DNA from 2 places in the Microbacterium sp. ZW T2_14 genome. Region 1 is predicted to be linked to the other one. Evidence: predicted binding sites of a transcription regulator. Region 1 holds the regulator's gene; the other holds the start of a gene.
What was found. Region 1 encodes LexA, which represses DNA repair genes until DNA is damaged. Its sites were predicted from a motif close to TCGAACANNTGTTCGA; they were not measured.

Region 2: ACI3KY_RS07085 (intein-containing Rv2578c family radical SAM protein) is a predicted target of LexA. The motif match lies at 5,777-5,792, and genes of this name have one in related genera.

The regions. Positions count from the first base shown of each region.
Region 1 is NZ_JBJDRK010000012.1:29,955-37,375, forward strand. It holds gene hisB (imidazoleglycerol-phosphate dehydratase HisB) at 1-204, opposite strand, end outside; gene ACI3KY_RS06305 (histidinol-phosphate transaminase) at 201-1,295, opposite strand; gene ACI3KY_RS06310 (LysM peptidoglycan-binding domain-containing protein) at 1,365-1,766, opposite strand; gene lexA (transcriptional repressor LexA) at 2,161-2,841, shown strand; gene ACI3KY_RS06320 (hypothetical protein) at 2,946-4,466, shown strand; gene metE (5-methyltetrahydropteroyltriglutamate--homocysteine S-methyltransferase) at 4,463-6,796, opposite strand; gene ACI3KY_RS06330 (methylenetetrahydrofolate reductase) at 6,888-7,421, opposite strand, start outside.
Region 2 is NZ_JBJDRK010000014.1:54,789-62,209, forward strand. It holds gene ACI3KY_RS07055 (ABC transporter ATP-binding protein) at 1-444, shown strand, start outside; gene ACI3KY_RS07060 (energy-coupling factor transporter transmembrane component T) at 441-1,292, shown strand; partial or broken gene ACI3KY_RS07065 (siderophore-interacting protein) at 1,356-2,111, shown strand; gene ACI3KY_RS07070 (ECF transporter S component) at 2,242-2,769, shown strand; gene ACI3KY_RS07075 (acyl-CoA dehydrogenase family protein) at 2,920-4,083, opposite strand; gene ACI3KY_RS07080 (M15 family metallopeptidase) at 4,329-5,681, opposite strand; gene ACI3KY_RS07085 (intein-containing Rv2578c family radical SAM protein) at 5,801-7,421, shown strand, end outside.

The sequences.
Region 1 (7,421 bases):
GTGCGCATCGATGTCGGTGTCACCCGACGCGCGCACGGTGAGATCGGTGAGCGAGTGCTTCGCGAACGCGGTCAGGAGGTGGTCGAAGAACGGGACCGTCGTGTCGATCCGGCTGCGGCCGCTGCCGTCCAGATCCAGCTCGAGCTCGACGGTCGACTCGCTCGTCGCCCGGCGCAGCGAGGCGGTGCGTGGTGCGGCGCTCATGCCGCCGATCCTACCGAGGCCAGCGCGTCGAGGAAGGCTGTCGTCTCGTCCGCTGTGCCCGCCGTGACCCGCAGATGCCCCGGGATGGCGACGTCGCGGATGAGCACGCCCTGGTCGTAGAGCGCACGCCACGTCGCGGCGGGATCGGCCACTCCCCCGAACAGCACGAAGTTCGTCCACGATTCGTGCGGCCTGTAGCCGAGCGCCTCGACGGTGGCCGAGATGCGGTCGCGCTGGGCCACGATCTCGTCGACCATGCCCAGCATCGTGGGGGCGTGCCGGAGGGCTGCGGTCGCCGCCCCCTGCGTGAGCGCGCTGAGGTGGTACGGCAGGCGCACGAGCCGCAGCGCGTCGATGAGCGCGGGATCGGCTGCCATGTATCCGACCCGGGCGCCCGCGAACGCGAACGCCTTGCTCATCGTGCGCGAGACGACGAGGCGTTCCCGCCCCGGCAGCAGCGTCAGCGCCGAACGCTCGTCGTGCGGGGCGAACTCGAAGTAGGCCTCGTCGACGATCACGATGCCGTCCGTCGCGTCATACGCGGCTTGGACCACATCGAGCCCGAGCGGGGTGCCGGTCGGGTTGTTCGGCGAGCACAGGAACACCACGTCGGGCGATGCGTCCGCGATCTGGGCGGCCGCATCGTCGGCGGTCACGGAGTAGTCCTCGGCGCGGGTGCCGGAGATCCACTCGGCGCCGGTGCCGCGGGTGAGCAGCGGGTACATCGAGTAGGTGGGCGCGAAGCCGAACGCCGTGCGTCCGGGTCCTGCGAAGGCCTGCAGGATGTGCTGGAGCACCTCGTTCGAGCCGTTCGCCGCCCAGATCTCGTCGCGCGTGAGGCCGTGACCCAGGTAGTCGGCGAAGCCCTCGCGCAGCGCGGTGAATTCGCGGTCGGGATACCGATTCACGTCGCTGAGCGCCCGCGCGATCGAGTCGAGGATGTCGTCCGCGACCTCTGCCGGAACGGGATGGGTGTTCTCGTTGACGTTCAGCGCCACCGGAAGGGGAGCCTGCGGGGCGCCGTATGGCTTCTGACCGCGGAGGTCGGCGCGCAAGGGGAGGTCTTCGAGACGTGCACTCACCTCTCCCATGCTAGGCCCGTAGGAGGGGAGGGTTCCGCCGCGTGACGACGCGAGACTCCGTCCACCGAGAGGCGGGACTCAGCGCCCGTCGTCGGGCGCCTCACCCCGGTCTGCCCCGGTGGGGATCGCGAGGTTCTGCCCGGCCCGAACGACGACGCTGTCGAGGGCGTTCAGGCGCACGAGCTCGTCGACGACGTCGCGGGGATCACGGTCGGGCGCGATCTCTTCGGCGATGCTCCAGAGCGAGTCTCCCGCGGCCACCGTCACCGTGTGGAAGGAACCTGCCGGCGCGCCGGCGTCACGGGTGGCGAGTGCCGCCCCGCCGCCGATCACCGCTGCGCTCAGAGCGATCACCGCGGGGAGGGCGGCCAGCGCGGCGAGCACCCGCCGGCCGCGCACGGTGAGGCGCAGGCGGGTGGGCCGAGCGGTGCCCCCGACAAAGCGGGGCTCGACGCTGCCATTCCTGACCGCGCCATTCAGCTCGACCGTGCCATTCACCTCGACCGTGGCGTTCGCCGGAACCCGCCGTGCGGCGCCCTGCACACGCTGTGCCGCCAGGCGCGCGGCGCGTGCCGGCGAGGGGACGGACGTCGTGAAGTGGATCGCGGTCATGCTGGGCTCCTCCCGATGGGGAGAGATTCGCATTCATCGCTCGGCCGGGAGCGATGAATGCGAACCTCTCTTCCGAAGCTATCTTCGAGACTGTACGATGTCAATACCGGATCCGGGCGACGATCTCTCGAACGCGACACGCGGCCGGGTTGTTCCCCAGAAGCGCGCGAGCCGGATACGGTTTCGATACGAGAACCCCACCACGGGCCTCCGACATTCGAAGAAACAGCGCTCCTCGCCGAGCGCAGGACGGAGCCGGAAGATGAGCGACGCGGCCGGGCGCGAGAAGCCCCAGACTCGTCGGCGCAAGAGCCTGAGCGACAAACAGTTGGCGATCCTCGAGGTGATCCAGCGGTCGATCGCACGCCACGGGTATCCGCCCAGCATGCGAGAGATCGGCGATGCCGTCGGCCTGAAGTCGCTGTCCAGCGTCACTCATCAGCTCAACCAGCTGGAGCTGAGCGGCTATCTGCGGCGGGACGCCGGCAAGACGCGGGCGATGGAAGTCCTGATCGATCTGCCGGGCACGGCGACCGAGAGTCCCGCGGACACCGCGCCCTCCGTCGGCGACGCGGCGCTGGTCCCGCTGGTCGGCCGCATCGCCGCAGGCGTTCCCATCACCGCCGAGCAGCAGGTCGAGGAGATCTTCCCGCTCCCCCGCCAGCTGGTGGGCAAGGGCGATCTGTTCATGCTCAAGGTCTCGGGCGAGTCGATGATCGACGCCGCCATCTGCGACGGCGACTGGGTTGTCGTGCGCTCGCAGGCGACGGCCGACAACGGCGAGATCGTCGCGGCCATGCTGGACGGCGAGGCGACGGTCAAGACGTTCCGTCAGCGTGACGGCCATACGTGGCTGCTCCCCCGCAACTCGGCATTCGAGCCGATCCTGGGCGACCAGGCGACAGTGCTCGGCAAGGTCGTGGCCGTGCTGCGCGCGGTGTGAGCCGGCCCGCGGCGGTCTTCGGGCCAGCGGCGGCCGATCCCGAGTTCGCCGCCGAATCGTGAGGTGACTGGCGGCGCGTCCCCAGCAGGCGCTATAAGGGGGGAATGACCGACCTCACCGCCGCGGACGAGAGCGCAGCGCTCCGCGCGCGTCTCGACGCCCTCGAAGCCGAGAACGCCCGCCTGCGCGCCGAGACGCTGCCTCCCGCCCCCGCCCCCACGGACAAACCCCAGGGCAGCCGGTGGCGCGCGTTCCTGTCGGCGCTGTGCATCGTCATCGCGACCATCCTGGTGCCGGTCTCCATCGTGGCCTCATGGGCGCGCGTCGAGCTCGTCGACGAGACGCGGTTCGTCGAGACATTCGCGCCTCTCGCGGAAGACCCGCAGGTGCAGGCGATGGTCGCCGACCAGGTCACCGTGGCCATCGAGGACTCCCTCAACCTCGAGACCCTCACCAACGACCTGTTCGACGGCATCCAGCAGCTCGACCTGCCGCCGCGCGCTCTTGCCGCACTCGACCTGCTTCGCGCGCCCGCTGCGCAGGGACTGCAGAACCTCGTCGACACCACGGTCACGCGACTGGTGGAATCCGATGCCTTCGCCGATGTCTGGGAGACGGCACTGCGCGCGAGCCACCGGTCGCTCGAGGCCGTAGCGGCCGGCGGCACGTCGTCGGGGGCGGTGGTGATCGAAGCGAACGGCGAGGTCGGCATCCAGCTGGCGCCGATCATCGAAGAGGTCAAGAAGCGTCTCGTCGACCGCGGAATCGGGTTCGCCGAGTCCATCCCGGTCATCGACAAGACGATCGTGGTCGCGCAGAGCGACGCTCTGACCGTGGTGGGCACCGTCTACAACCTCGCCGTCGCCGCCGGCTGGTGGACGCCGATCATCGCGCTGGTGCTGTTCCTGGCCGGCATCCTCATCGCACGGCGGCGATCCACGGCCGTCCTCGGCACAGGTGCCGGCATCGCACTCGGTGCCGGCGTGCTGGCGATCGGCCTGGGCATCGGCGGGTCGATCCTCGCGCTCAGCGCGCCGAGCCTCGGTGTTCCGGCCGGTGCGCTCGCAGCCATGTACGAGCAGGTGACCACTGCGATGCGCGACACGGCGGTGGTGCTCACTCTGCTCGGCATCGTGATCGCCGTCATCGCCTGGATGTCGGGCCGCTGGCGCGGTGCGCGGGCCACGCGCAGCGGCGTCGCATCCGTCAACGCGGGCGTGCGGGGCGCTCTGCTCAAGCGCGGTGTCGACACGGGGCGTTTCGGCACGTGGCTGCACAACCAGCGCATCCTGGTGCGGATCGTGCTCGGTGCCCTGGCCATCGTGTGGCTGATGCTGCTGCGCCCGCTCTCGGTCGGCGAGGTATTCCTCGTGCTCGTCGTGTGGCTCGTCGTGTGGTGGGTGTTCGAGCTGCTCCAGCGCCGCCCGGAAGAAGCCGCCGCGGCGGCAGAGGCGGCAGCCACGGCCGAGGCAGCAATCCCGGACGAGCCTGCTGTGGACGCCGACGCGGACACCGTCGTGATCGTCGACGCGGATACGGTCGACGCCGACGCGGACACGCTCGTGATCGAGACGGATGCCGCGACCGAAGCGGCCGCGGCATCCGCCACGAAGAAGCGGCGCTAAGCGGGAACGCTCGCCCGCACCGCCTGCGTCGCCGCGACGAGGTTCTTGAGCGACGCCACGGTCTCGTCGTATCCCCGGGTCTTCAGCCCGCAGTCCGGGTTGACCCAGACGCGGCGCAGCGGCAGTTCGGCGACCGTGCGGTCGAGGAGCTCGGTGATCTCGTCGACCGACGGCACCCGCGGCGAGTGGATGTCGTACACGCCCGGTCCGATGCCGGCGGCGAAGCCGGACGTCGCGATGTCGCCGATCACCTCGCCGCGGCTGCGCGCGGCCTCGATCGAGGTGACGTCGGCATCCAGGGCCGCGATCGCGTCGATCACCACGTCGAACTCCGAGTAGCAGAGGTGCGTGTGCACCTGCGTGGCCGGCGCCGCGCCGGCGGTCGCGAGGCGGAACGAGCCGACCGACCACTCCAGGTAGGCGGGCTGGTCGGCGCGCTTGAGCGGCAGGAGCTCGCGCAGCGCCGGCTCGTCGACCTGGACGACGCGGATGCCCGCCCCTTCGAGATCGGCGATCTCGTCGCGGAGCGCGAGCGCCACCTGGTTCGCCGTCTCCCCCAGCGGCTGGTCGTCGCGGACGAACGACCACGCGAGGATCGTCACCGGACCGGTCAGCATCCCCTTCATCGGCTTGTCCGTCAGCGACTGCGCGAAGGCGGACCACGCCACGGTGATCGCCCCGGGACGCGCGACGTCGCCCCACAGGATCGACGGCCGGGTCGCCCGCGAGCCGTAGGACTGCACCCAGCCGTTCTCGGTGACCGCGAAGCCTTCGAGGTTCTCCGCGAAGTACTGCACCATGTCGTTGCGCTCGGCCTCCCCGTGCACGAGGACGTCGAGGCCGATGTCCTCCTGCAGCGTCACCACCTGCGCGATCTCGTCGCGCAGGAAGCTCTCGTACTCGTCGGCGCTGAGCTCGCCGCGGCCGTGACGCGCACGGGCGCGCCGGATGTCACCGGTCTGGGGAAACGATCCGATCGTGGTCGTGGGCAGCACCGGAAGTGCCAGCTCGATCTCCTGCGCAGCGACGCGCTCGTCGTAGTCTCCGCGGGCGAAGTCCTCCGCGCCGAGCGCTGAGGCCCGCTCCCGGACGAGACCGTCTCGCACACCGGGCGCACCGCGCCGGTCGGCGAGAGCGGCGGATGCCTCGGCCAGCGCGTCCGCGATGGCCGGCCGCCCGTGCACCAGGCCGCGAGCGAGGGTCGCGACCTGCGCGACCTTCTGGTCGGCGAACGCCAGCCACGTCGCCAGCCGCGGCTCGAGGGTCGTCTCGTCCTCGACGTCGTGCGGCACATGCTGCAGCGAGGTCGAGGTCCCGGCGGTGACGGCGCCGGCTCCCAGCGCCCGCAGCGCCTCGAGCGAGGTCCAGGCCGCCTCCAGATCTCCGCGCCACACGTTGCGGCCGTCGACAGCACCTCCGACGAGGGTCTTGTCTGCCAGCCCTTCGACCGGGGCCGGAACGGCGCCCCGCGTGAGGTCGACGGCGATGGCCTCGATCGGCGCCGCGGCGAGCGCCGCCCACGCCTCGTCCGACAGCTGCGCGTAGCCGGCGGCGACGAGGATCGCGGGCCGGTCGGCCGCGCCGCCGAGCACCGCGTACGCGCGAGCGGCGGCATCCGCCACGGCGGCCGGACTCGCGGGCAGGCTCTCGCTCACGAGGGCGGGCTCGTCCAGCTGCACCCACTCCGCACCGGCCACCCGAAGGCTCGCGAGGAGCTCGGCGTAGACCGGCAGCAGGTCGTCGAGGCGGTCGAGCGGATCGAAGCCCGAGGGAGCGGCATCCGTCGCCTTCGCGAGGGCGAGGAGTGTCACCGGGCCCACGATCACCGGACGGACGGTGAATCCGTCGGCCTTCGCTTCTGCCACCTGGCGCGCGAAGCGGTCGCTCGAGAGGGCGAAAGCGGTCTCGGGGCCGATCTCGGGCACGAGGTAGTGGTAGTTCGTGTCGAACCACTTCGTCATCTCGAGGGGAGCCGCCTCGCCCGCACCGCGCGCAGCGGTGAAGTACGCATCGAGGCCGATCGCGCCGTCCGCGCCGCGGAGGCCCGCGAACCGCTCAGGCAGCACGCCGACGGCGACCGCCGCGTCGTGGACCTGGTCGTAGAACGAGAAGGACTCGGGGATCGACGAGTCGTCGCGGCCGAGGCCGAGCTCCGCGAGGCGCTCGCGCGTGGCGCGGCGCAGTCCGGCCGCCGTCTCCTCGAGGGTCTCGGCGTCGGTCGTGCCGGTCCAGTACGCCTCCACCGCGCGCTTGAGCTCGCGGCGGCGCCCGATCCGGGGATAGCCCAGGATCGTGCCGTGGGGCAAGGTGATGCGGGGTTCGGTCATCATGCTCTCTCTTTCGCTTCGTGCATCTCGGAGTGGGGGGTTTCGGGGTCGCCGAAGAGACTGCCGGGGCATCCGACAGGTGGCGGCGTCCGGGTCAGTGGACGGTGTGGGGCATTCGCGTCGCCGGGACGAGCACGCCGGCCTCGCTGAGCACCGCGAGGACCGTCTCGTGGTTGTTGAAGGCGTAGAGATGGATGCCGGGGGCGCCGCCGTCGATGACCTCGCGGGCGAGGCGCGCGGCGTGCGCGATGCCGATGTCGCGCTGCCCTTCGGTGGTGGGCTCCACGTCGAGCGCGATCGCAAGGTCGGCCGGGAGTGCTTCCCCGCTGAGCTCGAGCACGCGCCGCAGCCGTGCGCCGGAGGTGATCGGCATGATGCCGGGAAGAATCGGGATCGTGACCCCGGCCTGGCGCGAACGCGCCACGAAGGCGAGGTAGTCGTCGGCGTGGAAGAAGAGCTGGGTGATCGCAAGCGTGGCTCCGGCCGCCTGCTTGGCGAGGAGCGCGTCGATGTCCTCGAACGCGTGGCGCGAGCGGGGGTGGCCGTTGGGGAACGCCGCGACGGCGATGTCGACGCGGGCCCGTCTGTCGACGCGCACGGCTCCCGGCACCCCCGGGATCGGCGCCTC
Region 2 (7,421 bases), on a different contig from region 1:
GAGCCGACCTTCGGGCAGGACCGCGCCCGCGCCGACGAGCTGCTGTCGCTGCTGTCGCAGCTGAACGCCGAGGGCACCACGGTCATCGTCGTGACCCACGACATGCAGCTCGTGACGGAATACGCCGACCGCACCGTGATCCTCGCCGACGGCCGCGTGCTCGCCGAGGGCCCCACCGCCGCGATCTTCGCCGACGACGCGCTCATCGCCCGTGCAGGCCTGCGCCCGCCTCCGCTGCGTCGCGCGCTGGGCGGTGTGCAGCGGCATCCCGAGCTGTCCCGCATCGCGCGCCTCGCCGACCTCCCCGGCGCTTCGGGCACCCCCGTCACGCGTCCCGCGCCCGGGAACGGCGTGGCGAGCGCTGCCGAAGCCGCCGGCACCCACCCGTTCCCCGAATACGGAACGGCGCCCGCGCACTCCACCAGCGGGGGGAGCGAGAAGTGACCGACGCCGGCCCTCTCACCGCGGCCACAGCCGTGCACAGCCCGGTGGATCCGTACGCGACGCGGGTCCAGGCATCCGGGATCCGCTTCCTCTACGCGCTCAACCCGCTCGCGAAGCTGGCTGCGCCGCTGCCCGCGATGGCGGTGCTGGTGTTCGTGAGGGATGCCGCGACCCCCGCCGCGTTCCTGCTGCTCGCGTATGCCGTGCTGCTGGTCGGCGTCGACTTCACACGACGGCTGGCTGCCGTGCTCTTCCTCGCCCTGCCGGTCAGCGCGCTGGTGATCGGCTTCGGGTTCGCGCTGTGGACGGACCCCTCGCGCGTGGACCAGTCCGTCGTGGTGTGGCAGCTCGGCGGCTGGACGATGTACGGCGGGGCACTCGCCGTCGGCGGCGCGACGGGTCTGCGACTCTCGGCGATCGTCGCGCTCACGCTCATCGCGGGGCTGTCGACCACGGGACCCGACCTCGTGCGCGCGACCGTGCAGCAGCTGCGCGTGCCGTATCGCATCGGCTACACGGCGCTGGCGGCGTTCCGCTTCGTGCCGCGGTTCGGGCACGAGCTCGACGTCATCCGTCAGGCGCACCGCGTGCGCGGCGCGCACGGCGGTCGGGGTCCGCTCGCCGCGGCGGCGCGTTGGTTCGGCTATGTCGTGCCGCTCATGGCCGGCGCCATCCGCCATGCCGAGCGCGTCGCCCTCGCCATGGACGCCCGCGCGTTCGGCGCGCATCCCGACCGCACCGAGCGATACCTCGTGCCCTGGCGCGTGCGCGACACGGTCTTCGTGCTGGCGTTCTGGGCGGTGTCGGCCGCGATCCTCACCTCCTTCTTCCCCTGGGGTCTGTCATGACCCCGCCCGCGCTCGACTCCCCTGTCGCACTCACCCCCCTCGCCGTCATCAAGGAGCACTGACATGGCACCGGTTCCCCGACTCGTCAAGCCCGATACGCAGGGCCTCGTGCATCTGCAGGTGCTGCGTACCGAGCGCCTCGCGCCGCACTGGCTGCGGGTCACGCTCGGCGGAGGCGAGATCGACAGGTTCCGCCCGATGGGCTACGACCAGTGGTTCCGTCTCTTCCTGCCGCTGGGCGGCGACGAAGGGCTGGACCGCCTCCCGGCGAAGGCGAACAAGATGTTCGGGTACCTCAAGTACCTCCGCATCCCCGACGGCGTCCGCCCGGTGATGCGCAACTACACGGTGCGCGCCTTCCGTCCCGCGACCGCCACCGCGGATGCCGAGATCGACGTCGACTTCGTGCTGCACGGCTCGGCGGCCGACGGCACAGCGGGTCCGGCATCGCGGTGGGCCGAGACCTGCGGACCGGGCGAGAGCGTCGTCATCATCGACGAGGGACTCACCTTCAACCCCGAGCGGGGCACGGATCGCGTCGTGCTCGTCGCCGACGAGACGGGCCTCCCCGCGGTCGCGGGCATCTGCGCCTCTCTTCCGGCGCAGGCGACCGGCCTGGCGATCGTCGAGGTGCCGTCGGCCGACGACGCCCTGGAGTTTCCGCACCCGCCGGGCGTCGACGTCCAGTGGATCGTGCGCGACCACGATGTCACGCCCGGAACACCGGCGTTGCAGGCGCTGCGTGATGCCTCGATTCCGGATGCCCCGTTCCACGCGTACGTCGTGGGCGAGCAGGCCCTCGCGACCGAGGGTCGCCGGCACCTCGTCGGCGAGCGCGGCGTCTCGAAGGACCACGTGAGCTTCTGCGGCTACTGGCGCGTCGTCGGCGCCGCCTCCGCGCCGCTCACGAGTGGGCCTCCACCGCGGTGCGCTGCGACTTCGGGGCCGGGTGACGACGGCGTATCTGCTGACCTGCGCCGCCATCGGTGTCGCCGGCGGCGTGATGCTGTGGGGCGCCGGCTGGATCTCGACGGTGCTCTTCGCGACCGTGCCGTTCATCTCGGTCGCGATCGCCGGGCTGTGGCTGCTGCCGGCGACCGTCGCGCTGCGGCTGCTCGAGCGGCCGTTCGCCGGCATCCTCGTCGGGGTGATCTCGGGGCTCGTGGTGTTCCCGTTCATCGGAGCGGCCGTGTGGTGGGCGTTCTTCGCCGAACTGGCCTTCCTCGTCTGCCTCTACCGCTCTTGGCGCACGTGGCAGTACTACGCCGGCGCCGTCTTCGTCGGCGTGGTCTACCCGATCTTCGCGGCGGCCTCGTTCAACCTCGCAGCCATGCCGCCCTGGACGCTCGTGACCTTCTTCGTCCTCACGATCGCCAGCTGCCTCGCGGGCGTCGGGCTCGGCATCCTCGTCGCCGATCGCCTGCGCAAGGCCGGCGTCGCGAAGCTCGCCCGTCGGCGCCCACCCGTCACCCCCTGAGCTCCGCAGTCGTGTTCCGCGTCGGTGCGCCGACGGGACGGACAGTTCGTGACTGCGGAGCCCCGGTGCGGTGAACGCACGGACGACGGATGCCGCGGCCCGGACCCTCGCGAGAGGGCCGGGCCGCGGCATCCATCGTTCAGAAGCGAGTCAGCGCTTGCCGGCGATCTGTCGGCCGACGATCTCGCGCATGATCTCGTTCGTGCCGCCGTAGATGCGGTGGACGCGGGCGTCGAGGAACGCGCGGGCGATCGGGTACTCGGTGATGTAGCCGTAGCCGCCGTGCAGCTGCACGCAGGTGTCGAGGATCTCCCACTCGCGCTCGGTCGTCCAGAACTTGACCTTCGCCGCCTCTTCGGCCGACAGCTTGCCGTCCTTGTACGCCAGGAGCGCCCGGTCGAGGTACGCCCACATCACGTCGACGGTGGTGGCGACATCCGCCAGCTTGAAGCGAGTGTTCTGGAAGTCGATGATGCGCTCACCGAAGGCCTCACGGCTCTTGGTGTAGTCGACGGTCCACGCCAGGGCCGCCTGCGCGGCGGAGCCGGCGGCGATGCCGATCGACAGACGCTCCAGCGGGAGGTTCATCATGAGCTGGATGAAGCCCTGACCCTCCTTGCCGCTGATGAGGTTCTCCTCGGGCACGAAGACGTCGCTGAACGACAGCTCGGCCGTGTCGTGGCCGTGCGAGCCCATCTTGTGGAGCTTCTTGCCGTGGTCGAAGCCCTCCATGCCGTTCTCGATGATGAGCAGGCTGAAGGCGTCGGGGCGGTTGCCCTCGCCGGTCTTCACGAAGGTGACCACGATGTCGGCGGTCTTGCCACTGGAGATGAAGGTCTTGGCGCCGTTCACGACGTAGCCGCCCTCGACCCGCTTCGCGGTGGTCTTGATCCCGCGCAGGTCGCTGCCCGCGCCGGGCTCGGTCATCGCGAGCGCGCCGAGGATCTCGCCGGTCGCCATGCCCGGGAGCCACTTCTCCTTCTGCTCCTGCGTGCCCATGTGCACGATGTACGGCACGGCGAGGTCGTCCTGGATCCCGAAGGCGCCGGCGAGCGAACCGGCTCCCGCGCCGATGACCTCTTCGTTCACGATCGTGCGGAAGCGGTAGTCCTGGAGCATGCCGGCGCCGCCGAACTCCTCCGGCACGGAGAGGCCGATGAGGCCGGACTCGCCCGCGGCCAGCATGGTGGCGCGGTCGATCTCGCCCTCGGCGTCCCAGCGCTCACGCGCCTCGTTCGTCGCATAGCGCTTGACGAACTCCTTGACGACGTCGCGGAACGCCTCGTGATCTTCGTCGTAGATGTCGCGCTCCATGGTGCGCCTTCCTCTCGTCGTTCTTCTCTTCGCTGAGCTCGAGTGCGTGGAGACGCGTCCCCGGTTGGAATTGCATCTCACCGCATATGGTACTCAGTTTCACTGGACGGATGCCGCGACCTCGGCCGGAAGCGGTGCTCGGAGGGCAGCGGCCGCGTGGGGGCACCAGCGGGGTTCGGCGCCGACGCGGCGCGATGCCGCTGCCGCCACGGGCGACCAGCCGGGGCGAGGCCTGAAGGACGGCGTCAGCCGAGATACGCCGGGGCCGGGTCGAGGCCGAAGAACTCCTCGAGCGATGTCCACCCGCCGTCGTGGTACGCCTGGGCGAGCTCTGTGCCGATGTAGCGCAGGTGCCAGGGTTCGGGGTTGTACCCGGTCACCGGGGTGGCGCCCTCCACGTAGCGGACGATCCAGCCGTGCTCCCACGCGTGATCGACGATCCACTGGCCCTGCGCGGAGGCCGCGAGATCGTCGAGTGTGCCGCACGCGCCCGCGCAGGCCACGACGTCGGCGCCGAGGCCCAGCTGATGCTCGCTGTAGCCAGGGCGTGCGCTGACCTGGTCGGCCCCGTCGCCGCGCTCGGCGACATGGCGCCCGTAGGTCTCCTGCTGCGTCTGGTACGAGCGGAAGCCGCTCTCGAGGGCGATCTCGCCGACCCCTGCGTTCCGCGCACCGGTGACGAGCGACGCGAGAGCGGATGCCGCGTCCGAGCGCAGTGCGCCGCCTTCGATGTTGCGCACCCCGTCGGGAAGGACGAGCCCGCTCGGCCGGTAGTCGATGGGGCTCGTGGGGCGGATCTTGTCCACGACGGTCCACATGCGGGCGGAGTCGCCCAGGTTCACGCAGGGCGCCCGGCCGTCAACCACGGCGGACCGGAACGCCTCACCACCGCCGGCCGCGAGAATCGCTGCGGTGTCGTCGCCGCCCTGGATCGCGGCCGTCACGGCAGGTAGCGTGCAGATGTCGGCGACAGGCGGCGACTGCTCGACCTGCGGCACGGGGAGCTGATCCACGTGGCGCGGCTCGGCCGTCAGCGAGAGCGCGGCGTCGCCGGCGCCCGACGGCAGCGTGGGCAGCATCATGGCGGTCATCGCCGCTGATCCGAGCAGCAGGGCAGCACCCGTGGCGAGACCCGCGACGACGACGAGCCGCCGCGTGATCCGTCGCGGCCGCGCATGGCGCACGGGCAGCGCGGCCTCGTCGACCGCCAGCAGCTCGGCGGCGCGGGCGGCCCGTCGCTCGCTGACGGCGCGACGACCCTGACCCCCGATCCGGCCCCGCGGCCGGATGCCGAGAGGCGGCACCGCGTGCGCCGCCGACGTTCCGAGCTGCGTATCGGGGGCGGGTGATGCGGCCGGCGCGGATGCCGGCTCTGCTGCCAGGGGCCGGAGTTCGGGGGGCAGCGCCGAGGGCGCGGCATGCGACAGCGAGCTCGGCGCGAAGTCCTCGCTCGGCAGTTCGAACGCCACGACCGCGTCGGCCGCGGGGTCGGCCTGCGCGCTGCGGGCGCGGCGATCCGCCTCCTCGCGCATCGCTCGGGCGGCACGACGAGTCTTGGGGGCGGCTCGGGGGGTAGCGAGCCCGCCAGGCTCCGTCACGCCTGCCATTCTGGTCGGGACGAGGCGTTTTGACCAGCCGGACGGCATCCCGCCCGTCGATGTTCTATTCCTTCGCACGGCGTCTTGACTTAAGTTCGAAGCTTTGTTCTCATGGAGTCATGCGTTGGCAGGGTCAAGAACTGGGTGTCTCGGATGCCGCAGCCCTGCCCGGCCTCGAACAGCTGAACGGTCTGGTGCGCTCGGTGACGACGCCCGAGTTCGCCGGCGTGACGTTTCATGAGGTGCTCTGCAAGTCCGCACTCAACCGCGTGCCCAGCGCTTCGGCCATGCCCTTCGACTGGACGGTGAATCCCTACCGCGGCTGCAGCCATGCCTGCGTCTATTGCGTCAGCCCCGACACTCTCGTGCTCTGTGCCGACGGCCGCCAGCGGCGCATCGACGAACTTACGATCGGCCAGGAGATCATCGGAACGGAGCAGAGCGGCGACTATCGACGCTATGTCCGCACAGAGGTGAGGGCGAAGTGGACCACCCGCAAACGCGCGTACCGCGTGACGCTCGCCGACGGAACGGAGCTCGTCGCGAGCGGTGACCATCGGTTCCTGACCGAACGCGGATGGAAACACGTCATCGGGGCGATGAGCGGCAGCGATCAGCGCCCCTATCTCACGACCAGCAACCGCCTGATGGGTTTCGGTCTGGGCGGTCGAGCCACCCTCGGCCCCCGACTGGGTGGCGAATTCCGACGAGGTTACCTGTCAGGAATGATCCGAGGTGACGGCATGCTCTTCCACCGCTCGTACACCTCTCCCAGTCGTACGCGAGAGCTCCATCTCTTCCGACTCGCCCTCGCAGACACGGAAGCGCTCGATCGCACACGCCGGCTGTTGGCCGATGAGGGCGTGCCGACGAGGACACGGCCGTTCGCGCCGGCAAGCGCGACGCGCCGCGCGATGACCGCGATCCACTCCGCACGTCGAGCCGACGTTGCGACCATCGAAACGATCGTCGCCGTCCCTCCGCTGCGTACCTCCGCCTGGCACGCGGGATTCCTCGCGGGCATCTTCGATGCAGAGGGCTCGTGCTCCCGCGGCATACTTCGGATCAGCAACAAAGATCCCGAACTGCTGCAGCTGATCCAAGACGCCCTCGACGCACACCGATTCCCGCACGTCCTCGAGCCCCTGCGATCGAATGGTGTGCGCAGCGTCCGCCTTTCGGGTGGTCTCCCCATCCGCCAGCGCTTCTTCCGACTCACTGAGCCCGCCATCACGCGAAAGCTCGACATCGTCGGAACCGCGGTGAAGACGGTCGCCGATCTGAAGATCGTCAGCATCGAGGATCTCGGGCACGACATCGACATGGTGGACATCACGACAGGCACCGGGGACTTCGTCGCGAACGGCGTCATCAGTCACAATTGCTTCGCGCGGGGGACGCACGAGTACCTGGAGCTCGACGCAGGGCGGGACTTCGACACCCAGGTCGTCGTCAAAGTGAACGTCGCCGACGTGCTGCAGAAAGAGCTGCGTCGGGGAAGCTGGCAGCACGATCCGGTGATGCTCGGCACGAACACCGACCCGTATCAGCGTGCCGAGGGGCGCTACAAGCTCATGCCCGGCATCGTCTCGGCGCTGACCGAGTCGGGGACGCCGTTCTCGATCCTCACGAAGGGCACGCTCCTGCGGCGCGATCTGCCGATGCTGAAGGATGCCGGCGCCGCCGTGCACGTGACGCTCGCGATGTCGATCGCGGTGTTCGACGACGAGTTGCAGCACC